DNA from 2 places in the Delftia sp. NA_296.1 genome. Region 1 is predicted to be linked to the other one. Evidence: predicted binding sites of a transcription regulator. Region 1 holds the regulator's gene; the other holds the start of a gene.
The links. Region 1 encodes NrdR, which represses ribonucleotide reductase genes. Its sites were predicted from a motif close to CACNANATNTNGTG; they were not measured.
Positions count from the first base shown of each region.

Region 2: ACUTR7_RS14145 (ribonucleoside-diphosphate reductase subunit alpha) is a predicted target of NrdR. The motif match lies at 3,201-3,214, and genes of this name have one in related genera.

Region 1 covers NZ_JBQZGF010000004.1:228,087-234,724, reverse strand. Annotated here, with positions in the region: gene ACUTR7_RS12040 (alpha/beta fold hydrolase) at 1-470, opposite strand, end outside; gene ACUTR7_RS12035 (O-acetylhomoserine aminocarboxypropyltransferase) at 493-1,791, opposite strand; gene ACUTR7_RS12030 (CBS domain-containing protein) at 1,898-2,350, shown strand; gene ACUTR7_RS12025 (helix-turn-helix domain-containing protein) at 2,505-3,002, opposite strand; gene aroC (chorismate synthase) at 3,202-4,299, shown strand; gene nrdR (transcriptional regulator NrdR) at 4,366-4,821, opposite strand; gene glyA (serine hydroxymethyltransferase) at 4,844-6,091, opposite strand; ZMP/ZTP riboswitch at 6,126-6,301, opposite strand; gene ACUTR7_RS12005 (lytic transglycosylase domain-containing protein) at 6,439-6,638, opposite strand, start outside.
Region 2 covers NZ_JBQZGF010000005.1:88,511-95,148, reverse strand. Annotated here, with positions in the region: gene ACUTR7_RS14160 (sensor histidine kinase) at 1-641, shown strand, start outside; gene ACUTR7_RS14155 (sigma-54-dependent transcriptional regulator) at 641-2,188, shown strand; gene ampD (1,6-anhydro-N-acetylmuramyl-L-alanine amidase AmpD) at 2,175-2,810, shown strand; gene ACUTR7_RS14145 (ribonucleoside-diphosphate reductase subunit alpha) at 3,340-6,261, shown strand; gene ACUTR7_RS14140 (ribonucleotide-diphosphate reductase subunit beta) at 6,468-6,638, shown strand, end outside.

The DNA of each region.
Region 1 (6,638 bases):
GGCGCCAGCGTGGCGCGCGAGAACACGTTCACCATGCGGATGGCCTGCTCTGGCGTGCTCAGTGCGGAGTCCAGCAGGGCGGGCGAGACCTTCATCGGATAGGCCGTGCCCACCAGCACCAGGTGGCTGACGCGCGCGCCCAGACGCGCGGCCGCTTCCATGGCGATCAGGCTGCCCCAGCTGTGGCCGACCAGCGCGGCCTTTCCGATGCCTGCCGCATCCATGAGCTGGCCGATGAAATCCGCCGCTGCCTCCACGCTGGCGGGCGCGTCACCCGCGCTGCGGCAGTGGCCGGGCAGGTCTATGGCCAGCACGTTCCAGCCGTGGTTGGCCAGGTAGCGGCTTTGCAGGGCCCAGACGCTGTGGTCGCACAGCACGCCGTGGATGAGGATGGCCGTGGGCTGGGCGGGGTTGAAGGCCTTGCCGCCGGTATAGGCGTAGATGGCGTGGCCCTGAACATCGATCTTCATTGTTGGTGTCTCCCTTGTCGGCTCACGCTGCCTTTTCAGCGGCCTTGAGGGCGCGCTTGAGGTCATCGATCAGGTCGTCGGCATCCTCCAGTCCGATGGACAGGCGTATCGTGCCCTGGCCGATGCCGGCCTGGGCCAGTGCTTCGTCGCTCATGCGGAAATGCGTGGTGCTGGCCGGATGGATCACCAGGCTGCGGCAGTCGCCCACGTTGGCCAGGTGGCTGAAGACCTTGAGCGTCTCGATGAACTTGCGCCCCTGGTTGCGGTTGCCCTTGATGTCGAAACTGAACACCGAGCCCGCGCCGCGCGGCAGCAGCTTCTTTGCCAGTTGGTGCGAGGGATGGGTCTCCAGCAGCGGGTGGCCCACGCGGCCCACCAGCGGATGGCTGGCCAGGAATTGCACCACCTTCTCGGTATTGCGGATGTGGCGCTCCATGCGCAGCGGCAGCGTCTCTATGCCCTGCAGGATCAGCCAGGCCGTGTGCGGGCTCATGCAGGCGCCGAAGTCGCGCAGGCCTTCGCGCCGCGCGCGCAGCAGGAAGGCGCCGGTGCTGCTTTCCTCGCTGAACACCATGTTGTGGAAGCCGTCGTAGGGCTCGGTCAGCTCCGGGAAGCGCCCCGACTTTTCCCAGTCGAAGCTGCCGCCATCCACCACGATGCCGCCGACCACGGTGCCGTGGCCCGACAGGAACTTGGTGGCCGAGTGGTAGACGATGTCCGCGCCATGCTCCAGCGGCTTCATCAGCCAGGGCGAGGTCAGCGTGGAGTCCACCAGCAGCGGCACGCCGGCCTCATGTGCGATGGCGCTGATGGTGGGAATGTCGAGCACATCCAGGCCCGGGTTGCCCACCGTCTCGCCGAAGAACAGCTTGGTGTTGGGGCGCACCGCGGCGCGCCAGCCGTCGATGTCGCCGGGCTTGACGAAGGTGGTCTCTATGCCGAAGCGCGCCAGCGTGTAGTGCAGCAGGTTCTGCGAGCCGCCGTACAGCGCCGTGCTGGCCACGATGTGGCTGCCCGCGCCCATGAGCGTGGCCACCGACAGGTGCAGCGCCGCCTGGCCGCTGGCCACGGCGATGGCACCCACGCCGCCTTCCAGGGCCGAGACGCGCTGCTCCAGCACAGCATTCGTGGGATTGGAGATGCGGCTGTAGACGTGCCCTGGGCGCTCCAGGTTGAACAGCGAGGCCGCATGGTCGCTGGACTCGAACACGAACGAGGTCGTGAGGTGGATGGGCGTCGCGCGCGCTCCGGTGGCGGGGTCGGGCTGTGCGCCCGCGTGCAGCGCCAGGGTGTCAAAGCCGGGGTCCGAGTAGCCGGGCATTCCTGTCTCCATGGTTGTCAAGGCAAGCGGGCATTGTGGGCTATATTTCCTGTCAGACACGGGCTTGCCGCAACCACGGCGACACAGACAAATTTGGAGATACGGCATGAAAGTAAGTGACATCCTGCGCGTCAAGGGCAACACCCTCTACACGGTGTCGCCGGACGAAAGCCTGGCCAGCGCGGTGCAGGTGATGTCGGAGCGCGATATCGGCTCCCTCGTGGTCATGGAGCATGGCGACGTGGTCGGCATGCTGACCTTCCGCGAAGTGATCCAGGGCTTCGTCAAGCACGGCGGGGTGGGCGAGACGCTGGTGCGCTCGGCCATGGACGACGCTCCCATGACCTGCACCATGGAAACCGACATGGACGAGGTGCGCCGCATGATGCTGGACCGCCACGCACGCTACATGCCGGTGATGGACAAGCGCATGCTCATGGGCGTGATCAGCCTGTACGACGTGGCCAAGGCCGTGGTGGACAGCCAGAACTTCGAGAACCGCATGCTCAAGGCCTACATCCGCGACTGGCCCGAGGGCGAGCGCCAGGGCGCGGACTGATCGTCGAGGCGATATCGACCTTTCGACCTTTCGACCGTTTCACTTTGAGCAGCAAGGCCTCCGAACGCAAAATGCGGCGGAGGCCTTTGTCTTTGCGCGCAGGGCGCAAAGCAGACAGTCGCGTGAACAGCGAATGGATGGGCTGCAGGACCTGTCAGTGCACGCGGCGGCGTTTGGGCTTGAGCAAGGCGCTGGGCGGCACGTCATAGGCCTGTCTGAAGACACGGCTGAAGTGCGAGAAGCTGGTGAAGCCGCAGGCCAGCGCCACATCGGTCACGCGCCGCGCATTGTCTGCCCGAAGCAGCAGGTGCGCCTGGGCCAGCCGTTCGTTCCAGAGCCAGCGGCTCGGGGTCAGGCCTTCGGTGGCAAACAGCCGCGCCAGGCTGCGCAGCGACATGCCCATGTCCTGGGCCACCTGCAAGGGCTTGAGCTCGGGGTCGTCGAGCCGGGCCCGCATGTACTGCTTGGCCTGGGCAAGCCTGTTGCGGGTTCTGAAATCGCCAGGGCTGGACGATGTCAGCAGCACATTCAGCAGCGAGGGGCGAAGGTCCTGCTCCTCGTCCTTGTGCTGAAGGCCTGGCGATGCCGGCGAAGTGCTGCCCGCAGGGTCGCTGTGATCCTGGCTTTGCGTTGAGTCGTAAGAGGCCTGCATTTCACGAACCTCCCGCAGTTTGCGGCTGGTGCCTGTGTGGTGATCCGCAGGCGGTTGAAAAAGGGTGGATTGCAATTTTAACTATGAATATTTGCAATCCGATAGCTATATTTGTTCTCGCCAGGCGATGGCTGCCTGCGCAATGCACCGCCGCCGCGGGCACGGCGCTTGCGGGCTACCCGGGCATAATCGTCGGCCTATGAGCGGCAACACCTTCGGCACCCTATTCACTGTCACCAACTTCGGCGAATCGCATGGCCCGGCCATAGGCTGCGTCATCGACGGCTGTCCGCCCGGCATGGCGCTGAACGAAGCGGATATCCAGCAAGAACTGGATCGCCGCCGTCCCGGCACCAGCAAGTTCGTGACCCAGCGCAACGAGCCCGATGCGGTGGAAATCCTCTCGGGCGTCTACGAAGGCCGCACCACGGGCACGCCGATCGCGCTGCTGATCCGCAATACCGACCAGCGCAGCAAGGACTACTCCAACATTGCGCAGAGCTTTCGTCCCGGCCATGCCGACTACGCCTACTTCCAGAAATACGGCATCCGTGATCCGCGCGGCGGCGGCCGTTCCTCGGCACGGCTGACGGCCCCCACGGTGGCCGCTGGTGCCGTGGCCAGGAAGTGGCTCAAGGAAAAGTTCGGCACCGAGTTCCGCGCCTGCATGACCCAGGTGGGCGAGCTGTCGCTGCCCTTCGAGAGCTGGGAGCATGTGCGCAACAACCCCTTCTTTGCGCCGGTGGCCGATGTGTCCCAATACGAGGAATACATGGATGCGCTGCGCAAGTCGGGCGACTCCTGCGGCGCGGCGCTGCGCGTGCAGGCCAGCGGCATGCCGGTGGGCCTGGGCCAGCCGCTGTATGACCGCCTCGATGCCGACGTCGCCTACGCCATGATGGGCCTGAACGCTGTCAAGGCCGTGGAGATCGGTGCCGGTTTCGACAGCGTGGTCCAGCGCGGCACCACGCACGGTGACTCGCTGAGTCCCGAAGGCTTTCGCAGCAACAACGCCGGTGGCATCGTCGGCGGCATCAGCACGGGCCAGGACCTGGAAGTGCGCATAGGCATCAAGCCCACCAGTTCCATCATCACGCCGCGCGAATCCATCGACGTGCAGGGCCAGAGCACCGAGGTCATCACCAAGGGTCGCCACGACCCCTGCGTCGGCATCCGCGCAGCGCCCATCGCCGAGGCGCTGCTGGCCCTGGTGGTGATGGACCATGCGCTGCGCCACCGCGCACAGTGCGGTGACGTGGATTCGGGCCTGGCTCCCATCCCTGCCGCCGCACCCTGAAAGCACTGCCAGGCCACCAAAGAAAAAGCCGCCCAAGGGCGGCTTTCTTGCGTCCTGCCGGCCTGATCAGCCGGGATTGCGCACCTCATCCATGACGTTCTTGAAATCGTCCACATCCTCGAAACTGCGGTAGACGCTGGCGTAGCGGATGTAGCCGACCTTGTCGAGCAGCTTGAGCTCGCGCATCACCATCTCGCCCAGGCGGCTGGAGAGCACTTCGCGCTCGCCCAGGTTGCGCAGCCGCTCCTCGATGCGCTCGATGGCGGCATCGATCTGCTCTGTGCTCACGGGGCGCTTGCGCAGCGCGATCTTGAACGAGCCCAGCAGCTTGGCGCGCTCGTACTCGATGCGCCGCCCGTCCTTCTTGACGATGGCGGGAAAGCTGACCTCGGGCCGCTCATAGGTGGTGAAGCGCTTGTCGCAGCCGCCGCACTGGCGGCGGCGGCGGATGAAGCCCCCATCCTCGGCCTCACGGGTCTCCACGACCTGGGTGTCCGGATGGCTGCAGAACGGGCACTTCATGGCAGGCCTCTATGCGTGCAACTCAGGCGCCGTAGACCGGGAAGCGGGCCGTCAGCTCGGCCACCTGGGCGCGCACGCGGGCCAGGTTGGCTTCGTCGGCGGGGTTCTCCAGCACGTCGGCCAGCAGGTTGGCTGTCAGGCGGGCTTCCTCTTCCTTGAAGCCGCGCGTGGTCATGGCGGGCGTGCCCACGCGGATGCCGCTGGTCACCATCGGCTTCTCGGGATCGTTGGGGATGGAGTTCTTGTTGATCGTCATGTGGGCGGCACCCAGCGCGGCTTCGGCCGCCTTGCCGGTGATGCCCTTGGCGCGCAGGTCCACCAGCATGACGTGGCTTTCCGTGCGGCCGGAGACGATGCGCAGACCGCGTGCCGTCAGCGTTTCCGCGACAACCTTGGCGTTCTTCACGACCTGTTCCTGGTAGGTCTTGAACTCGGGCGACAGCGCTTCCTTGAAGGCCACGGCCTTGCCGGCAATGACATGCATCAGCGGGCCGCCTTGCAGGCCGGGGAAGATGGCGCTGTTGATGGCCTTCTCGTGCTCGGCCTTCATCAGGATCACGCCGCCGCGCGGGCCGCGCAGGCTCTTGTGCGTGGTGGTGGTGACCACGTCGGCGTGGGGCACGGGGTTGGGGTACACGCCTGCGGCGATCAGACCGGCGTAGTGGGCCATGTCCACCCAGAAGATGGCGCCGACTTCCTTTGCGATCTTGGCGAAGCGCTCGAAGTCGATGGCCAGGGCGTAGGCCGATGCGCCGGCCACGATGATGCGGGGCTTGTGCTCGCGCGCCAGCGCTTCCATCTTGTCGTAGTCGATGGCTTCTTCGGCATTCAGGCCGTAGGAGACCACGTTGAACCACTTGCCCGACATGTTCAGCGGCATGCCGTGCGTCAGGTGACCGCCTTCGGCCAGGCTCATGCCCATGATGGTGTCGCCGGGCTTGGCAAAGGCCATCAGCACGGCCTGGTTGGCCTGGGAGCCGGAGTTGGGCTGCACGTTGGCGGCTTCGGCGCCGAACAGCTTCTTGACGCGGTCGATGGCGAGCTGCTCGACCACATCGACGTTCTCGCAGCCACCGTAGTAGCGCTTGCCCGGATAGCCTTCGGCGTACTTGTTGGTGAGCTGGGAGCCCTGGGCTTCCATGACGGCAGGCGAGCAATAGTTCTCGCTGGCGATCAGCTCGATATGTTCTTGTTGACGCAGGTTCTCGGCCTGGATGGCGGCAAAGACTTCGGCGTCGACCTTCTCGACGGTATTGGTGCGTTGAAACATGGCAGTCCTGTGAACTTGAAATTCCCTTGAGGCCAAGGGCTGCCCAGGCGAACGGCGGAACACTCCAGATCCCGCGTGCGCATGGAGGCTGGGCGGTACGCTCCCCGGTGGTTCACAGAAGGTGGTCCTTCTCGGGCCTTCTGCTGGTTTCCACGTCAGCGGCAGCGGTGCGTGAAGCGGCTGCGCCTATCGCCAGTTGCGTACCCCGCTAGTGTAGCTGAGCCGGTGGCGCCGAAGACCTGGCAGGGGCGTTGCAGAAGGCGTTTGCGTGGGCCATCTGCAGTTGGATCGGGCATGAAAAAAGCTGGCCTTGGCCAGCTGTGCATTCACTATGCCGGGAAGTCAGGCTACAGCGCCGGCTCCTGGGACTGAAGGGCCACCTGCTCGGAGCGGGCAGAGGTGTTGCTCGAGCTGACCGGCACGGCTGCAGGCGCAGCCGCTGCTGCCGGGCCCGAGGCCTCGGCCACGGGGGTGGCCGGCTTGGTGGAGGCAACCTGTACAGCCTGCCGGGGCTGATCTACCTTGGCGGTCATCAAAGGCACGGCAC
Region 2 (6,638 bases), on a different contig from region 1:
TGGCGCAGGACCCGGCCCAGCAGCAGCTGTGCCGCATCGTAGGCCAGAATGCCGAGCGCCTGGCACGCATCGTCGAGGACGTACTCAACATCGCCCGGGCCCAGCAGCACATTGGCGAGGCGCATGCCGGCCTGCTGGCCCTGGACCAGCATGTGGCCCAGGTTTGCCAGGAATGGCAGGCCCAGGGCCAGCCCGCGCACAGCATCCAGCTCCTGCTCGACGCCAGGGACAAGACCGTGGTGTTCGATGGCGAGCATCTGCGCCGCATCCTGGTGAACCTGCTGGACAACGCCCGGCGCTACCGCAGCAACGCCCACGAGCCACACACGCTGCAGGTGCTGACCGGCGCGCAGGCCGGCGGCCAGATCTGGCTACAGGTCTGGAGCGACGGCGCCGCGCTGGAGCCCACGGTGCAACGCCATCTGTTCGAGCCCTTCTTCTCTTCGGAAAGCCGCTCCAGCGGCCTGGGCCTGTATATCTGCCGCGAGCTGTGCCAGCGCTACGATGCCAGCATCAGCTACCAGCGGCTGTCGCGGCCCACGCCGCACGGCCCTGTCGAGGGCAATGCCTTCAGCATCGTGTTCCGTGCCGGCCCGGCCTCGGCCCTGCCGGCCTCCCTGTTTGATCAGATTGTGGTGTGATGCCTTTGAACTCCCTGCCCGCTGCCGCATCGATCCTTGTCGTGGACGACGAGCCGGATCTGCGCACCCTCTATGAACTGACCCTTCTGCGCGAAGGCTACCGCGTGGAAACCGCCGCCAGCGTGGGCGAGGCGCGCGAGCAACTGCAGACCCAGCGCTTCGACGTGGTCATCACCGACATGCGCCTGCCCGACGGCATGGGCATGGAGCTGCTGCAGGACCTGCGCAGCCAGCAGCGGCGCGAGCGCTGCGTGGTCATGACGGCCTACGGCTCCGCCGAGAACGCCGTGGAGGCCCTGCGCTCAGGCGCCTTCGACTACCTGACCAAGCCCGTGGACCTCAAGCAGTTCCGCCTGGTCGTGGCCTCGGCCGCCCAGGGCGTGGGCGGTGTGCCGGCCCCGGGCGTGATGCCGGCGCGCAGCCCTTCGGCCTCTCCCGCCGCCAGCCCGGTGCTCAACGGCAGCGGCGCACTGGACGCCATGGTCGGCGAGTCACCCGCCATGCAGGCCGTCAAGCAGCGCATTGCCAAGGTGGCCCGCGGCATGGCGCCGGTGCTGGTGCATGGCGAGTCGGGCACGGGCAAGGAGCTGGTGGCCCGCGCGCTGCATGCCTGCAGCCAGCGTGCCCATGGCCCCATGGTGGCCGTGAACTGCGGCGCCATTCCCGAAAACCTGCTGGAGGCCGAGTTCTTCGGCGCGCGCAAGGGCTCCTATACCGGCGCCACCCAGGACCGCGACGGCTACTTCCAGGCTGCGCGCGGCGGCACCTTGTTTCTGGACGAGATCGGCGACCTGCCCCTGGCCATGCAGGCCAAGCTGCTGCGCGCCATCCAGGAGCGCCGCGTGCGCCCCCTGGGCTCCGCACAGGAGGAAGCGGCCGATGTACGCATCGTCAGCGCCACCCACCGCGACCTGGCTGCCGATGTGCAGCAGGGGCGCTTCCGGCAGGACCTGTACTACCGCCTCAATGTCATTGAGGTACTGCTGCCCCCGCTGCGCGAACGCCGCGAAGACCTGCCTGCCCTGTGCCGCGCCCTGCTGGCACGGCTGTCGCAGGAATCCGGCCTGCCCATGCCCGAGATCGACGAGCGTTCAGTGCAGCAGATCGCCCGCCTGCCCCTGCCCGGCAATGTGCGTGAACTGGAGAACCTGCTGCACCGCGCCATCACGCTGGGCGAGGACGGACCGCTGCGCATAGATCCCGAGATGCAGCTGCCCTGCGGCACGCCACCAGCCCCGCCCGCACCGCCTGCATCCGCCTCGCCCTCTCCTCCGCTCTCGCCTTCGCGCCCCCTGCCGCAAGGCAGCCCGCTATCGCCAGAGCCAGCCGATGCCGACCTGCCCCGCGACCTGCAGGCCTGGCTGGACGAGCGCGAGCGCGGCATCCTGGTGCAGGCGCTGCAGGAAAACGGTTTCAACCGCACGGCCACGGCCGCACGGCTGGGGCTGAGCCTGCGCCAGATCCGCTACCGCATCGACCGGCTGAACATCGCCCTGCCCGGCGATGCCAGCGCGGAGACGGACGGAGGCGGCCATGGCGAGTCCTGATCCACAGGCGCAAGCCACCCAGGCCCCGGCCTGGACCTGGCAAGGCGGCTGGCTGCAGCAGGCCCGCCACCTGCCCTCGCCCAACTTTGGCGAGCGCCCGGCCCAGGCGCTGGTCGATCTGGTCGTCGTGCACTCCATCAGCCTGCCCCCGGGCGAGTACGGCACGGGTGCGGTCCAGCAACTGTTCACCAACCAGCTCGACTGGGACGCCCATCCTTACTACCAGGGGATACGCGGCCTGGAGGTGTCAGCGCATTTCTTCATCACGCGCCAGGGCGAGGTCTGGCAGTTTGTGGACTGCGATGCGCGCGCCTGGCATGCAGGCGCTTCCCGCTGGCGGGGCCGCGACCGCTGCAACGACGACTCCATCGGCATAGAACTCGAAGGCCTGGAGGGCCTGCGCTTCGAACAGGCCCAGTACGCGGCGCTCGATGCCCTGTGCAACGCCATCGCGGCGCGCTACCCCGTGGCCCATCTCGCAGGCCATGAGCACATCGCGCCGGGCCGCAAATGCGATCCGGGCGCTGGCTTCGACTGGCACCGGCTGCGCGGGCTGCTGGCCCATCACCCTGCCACGGCGAACTGGCAGCTGCCGCCGGGCGCGGGCCAGCCCTCCACGTAAGCGCACACCCTCATCGCAGGCACCACCAGGTCTTGCGCAAAATCCCGCTTGTCCACAGGCAGAGGACAAAGGCTGTGTCAATCCAGAAAGCAACCGATGTGGCGCGCCAGGCGCACGCACCGGCTGCCTGATCATTTTTTACAAATTCACGCATGTGTCGCAGCCCCACTGTCCATGGGGCTTTCAGCGGTCCGACCGGCGCAAGGCCAAGGCTGCCGCGGCTTGCGGCGGACCATCGCCCGCAAGCCACCGCGCAGCGGGCCTTTGCTGCTATTGGCTTGTAGGTTGCGCACCCGTTTGGCGCAGCGCAAACAGCGGTTTTCCGGCTGTGAGTACCCCGTGTACATGAGACGGCGATACACTACAGGTAGTGCCCAGAAGCACGCTGGACACCATATCTAGTGTTCACAAGCTGTGCACACCCTGTGAAAACGGTGTGTACATCCGACCCCGATTCCATCTCCCAGCAAGCCTGCCCCAAGTGCAGGTCCGCGTCCGTTCTATCCACAAACACCCGTTGAGGAAACTCATGCAAGAAGCACTGAATTCTTTGGCTCCCGCTGCGCACGGTGATGCTGCCAATCCTTCCTCCGCCCATCACCTGTCCGTGCAGGACGGCTACCAGATCATCCGCCGCAGCGGCGATGTGGTGCCCTTCACGCCGCAAAAGATCGCCGTCGCGCTGACCAAGGCCTTCCTGGCCGTGCGCGGTGCCCAGGGCGCGGCCTCCGCCAGCGTGCGCGAGACCGTGGACGAGCTGACCCAGGCCGTGGTTCGCGCACTGCTGCGCTCGCGTCCGGGCGGCGGCACCTTCCATATTGAAGATGTGCAGGACCAGGTCGAACTGGGCCTGATGCGCGGCGGCCACCACGACGTGGCGCGCGCCTACGTGCTGTACCGCGACCGCCGCAACCAGGAACGTGCCGAGCAAAAGAAGGCCGCCGAGGCCGCAGCGGCTGCTGCCGCCGCACCGGCGCCCGTGCTGCATGTGACCGACAACGGCCAGCGCGTGCCGCTGGACCAGGCCCGCCTGCTGGCGCTGATCGAGGCGTCCTGCCGCAACCTCAACGCCGATATCCAGGCCGCCCCCATCGTCGCCGAGACGCTGCGCAACCTGTACGACGGCGTGCCGATCGAAGAAGTCTTCAAGGCCTCCATCCTGGCCGCTCGCACGCTGATCGAGAAAGACCCCGACTACACCTACGTCACCGCCCGCCTGCTGCTGCACACGATCGTGCGCGAGGTCATGGGCCGTGACGTGCACCCGGCCGACATCCAGGCGGCCTACGCAGAGTACTTCCCCGGCTTCATCCGCAAGGGCGTGGACAACGAGCTGCTCAACCCCGAGCTGCTGAACTACGACCTGCCCCGCCTGGCTGCCGCCATCAAGGCCGAGCGCGACGAGCAGTTCGACTACCTGGGCCTGCAGACCCTGTACGACCGCTACTTCCTGCACGTGCGCAAGACGCGCATCGAGCTGCCCCAGTCCTTCTTCATGCGCGTGGCCATGGGCCTGGCGCTGCAGGAAGAGGACCGCAATGCACGCGCCATCGAGTTCTACGAGCTGCTGTCGTCCTTCGACTTCATGAGCAGCACGCCCACGCTGTTCAACAGCGGCACGCTGCGCTCGCAGCTGTCTTCCTGCTACCTGACCACGGTGCCCGACGATCTGGACGGCATCTATGAGTCCATCAAGGAAAACGCCCTGCTGTCCAAGTTCGCCGGCGGCCTGGGCAACGACTGGACGCGCGTGCGCGCCCTGGGTTCGCGCATCAAGGGCACGAACGGCGAGTCGCAGGGCGTGGTGCCCTTCCTCAAGGTGGTCAACGACACGGCCGTGGCCGTGAACCAGGGCGGCAAGCGCAAGGGCGCCGTCTGCACCTACCTGGAGACCTGGCACCTGGACATCGAGGAATTCCTCGAACTGCGCAAGAACACCGGCGACGACCGCCGCCGCACGCACGACATGAACACGGCGAACTGGATTCCCGACCTGTTCATGAAGCGCGTCATGGAAAAGGGCCACTGGACCCTGTTCTCGCCCTCCGATGTCGGCGACCTGCACGACCTCTTCGGCGCCGCCTTCGAGCACGCCTACAAGGCCTACGAAACCAAGGCCGACAACGGCGAACTCAAGCTGTTCAAGCGCATCCCGGCCATGGACCTGTGGCGCAAGATGCTGTCCATGCTGTTCGAGACCGGCCACCCCTGGGTCACCTTCAAGGACCCCTGCAACGTGCGCTCGCCCCAGCAGCACGCCGGCGTGGTGCACTCGTCCAACCTGTGCACCGAGATCACGCTGAACACCAGCGACACCGAGACCGCCGTCTGCAACCTGGGCTCGGTCAACCTGGCGCGCCACATCGTCGATGGCGCCATCGACCACGGCAAGCTGCGCAAGACCATCACCACGGCCATGCGCATGCTGGACAACGTGATCGACATCAACTACTACGCCGTGCAGAAGGCCAAGGACTCCAACCTGCGCCACCGCCCGGTGGGCCTGGGCCTGATGGGCTTCCAGGATGCGCTCTATGAAATGCGCATCGCCTACGCCAGCGACGCGGCCGTGGAGTTCGCCGACCAGTCGATGGAAGCCATCTGCTACTACGCCTACTGGGCCTCCACCGAGCTGGCCAAGGAACGCGGCCAGTACTCCAGCTACAAGGGCTCGCTGTGGGACCAGGGCATCCTGCCGCTGGACACGCTGAACCTGCTGGAGAAGGCACGCGGCGGCTATGTGGAAGTGGACCGCTCCTCGCGCCTGGACTGGGATGCCCTGCGCGCCAAGATCGGCCAGCACGGCATGCGCAACTCCAACTGCGTGGCCATCGCGCCCACGGCGACCATCTCCAACATCGTCGGCGTCGATGCCTCCATCGAGCCCTCGTTCGGCAACCTGTCGGTCAAGTCCAACCTGTCCGGCGAGTTCACCGTCATCAACCAGTACCTGGTGCGTGACCTGAAGCGCCTGGGCCTGTGGGACGACGTGATGGTCATGGACCTCAAGCACTTCGACGGCTCGCTGCGCCCCATCGACCGCGTGCCCCAGGACGTCAAGAGCCTGTACGCCACCGCCTTCGAGGTCGAGCCCACCTGGCTGGTCGAGGCCGCTGCGCGCCGCCAGAAGTGGATCGACCAGGCCCAGAGCCTGAACATCTACATGGCCGGTGCATCGGGCAAGAAGCTGGACGACACCTACAAGCTGGCCTGGCTGCGCGGTCTGAAGACCACCTACTACCTGCGCACCACCAGCGCCACCAACATCGAGAAGTCCACGGTGCAAAGCCGCGTGCTCAACGCCGTGCCCTCGGCCGCCGCCGCACAGCCTGCCGCCGTGAACACCTCCAGCGCCCTGGAAGCCGCGGCAGCCGCCGCGCGCGCCCAGGCACCGGCGACGGACATCAAGTTCTGCGCCATCGACGATCCCGGCTGCGAAGCCTGCCAGTAAGCCGCGCAGCGCGGGGCCTCGCCACGGCGCAGGCCCCGCGCCCTGCCCGCCAGCCAGCGCCATGCGCAGGATCTTCGCCATGGACCTTGGGCCTGCTCAACACGCCAGGCCACCCATGGTCCTACATTGACCGGAGCAGAAAGAGAGGACTCTTTCGCACCGAATGAACTGAACATATGCCCCAGGGCATGCCGGAGAAATTTGCAATGCTGACCTTTGACGACGACGCCACCCTCTCGAACACGCCCAGCGGCGCGGAGGCTGCGCCGAGCACCACACACAAGCGCGTGAATGCCGCCGACAAGCGCATCATCAATGCCAAGACCGACGTCAATCAGCTGGTGCCGTTCAAGTACAAGTGGGCCTGGGAAAAGTAC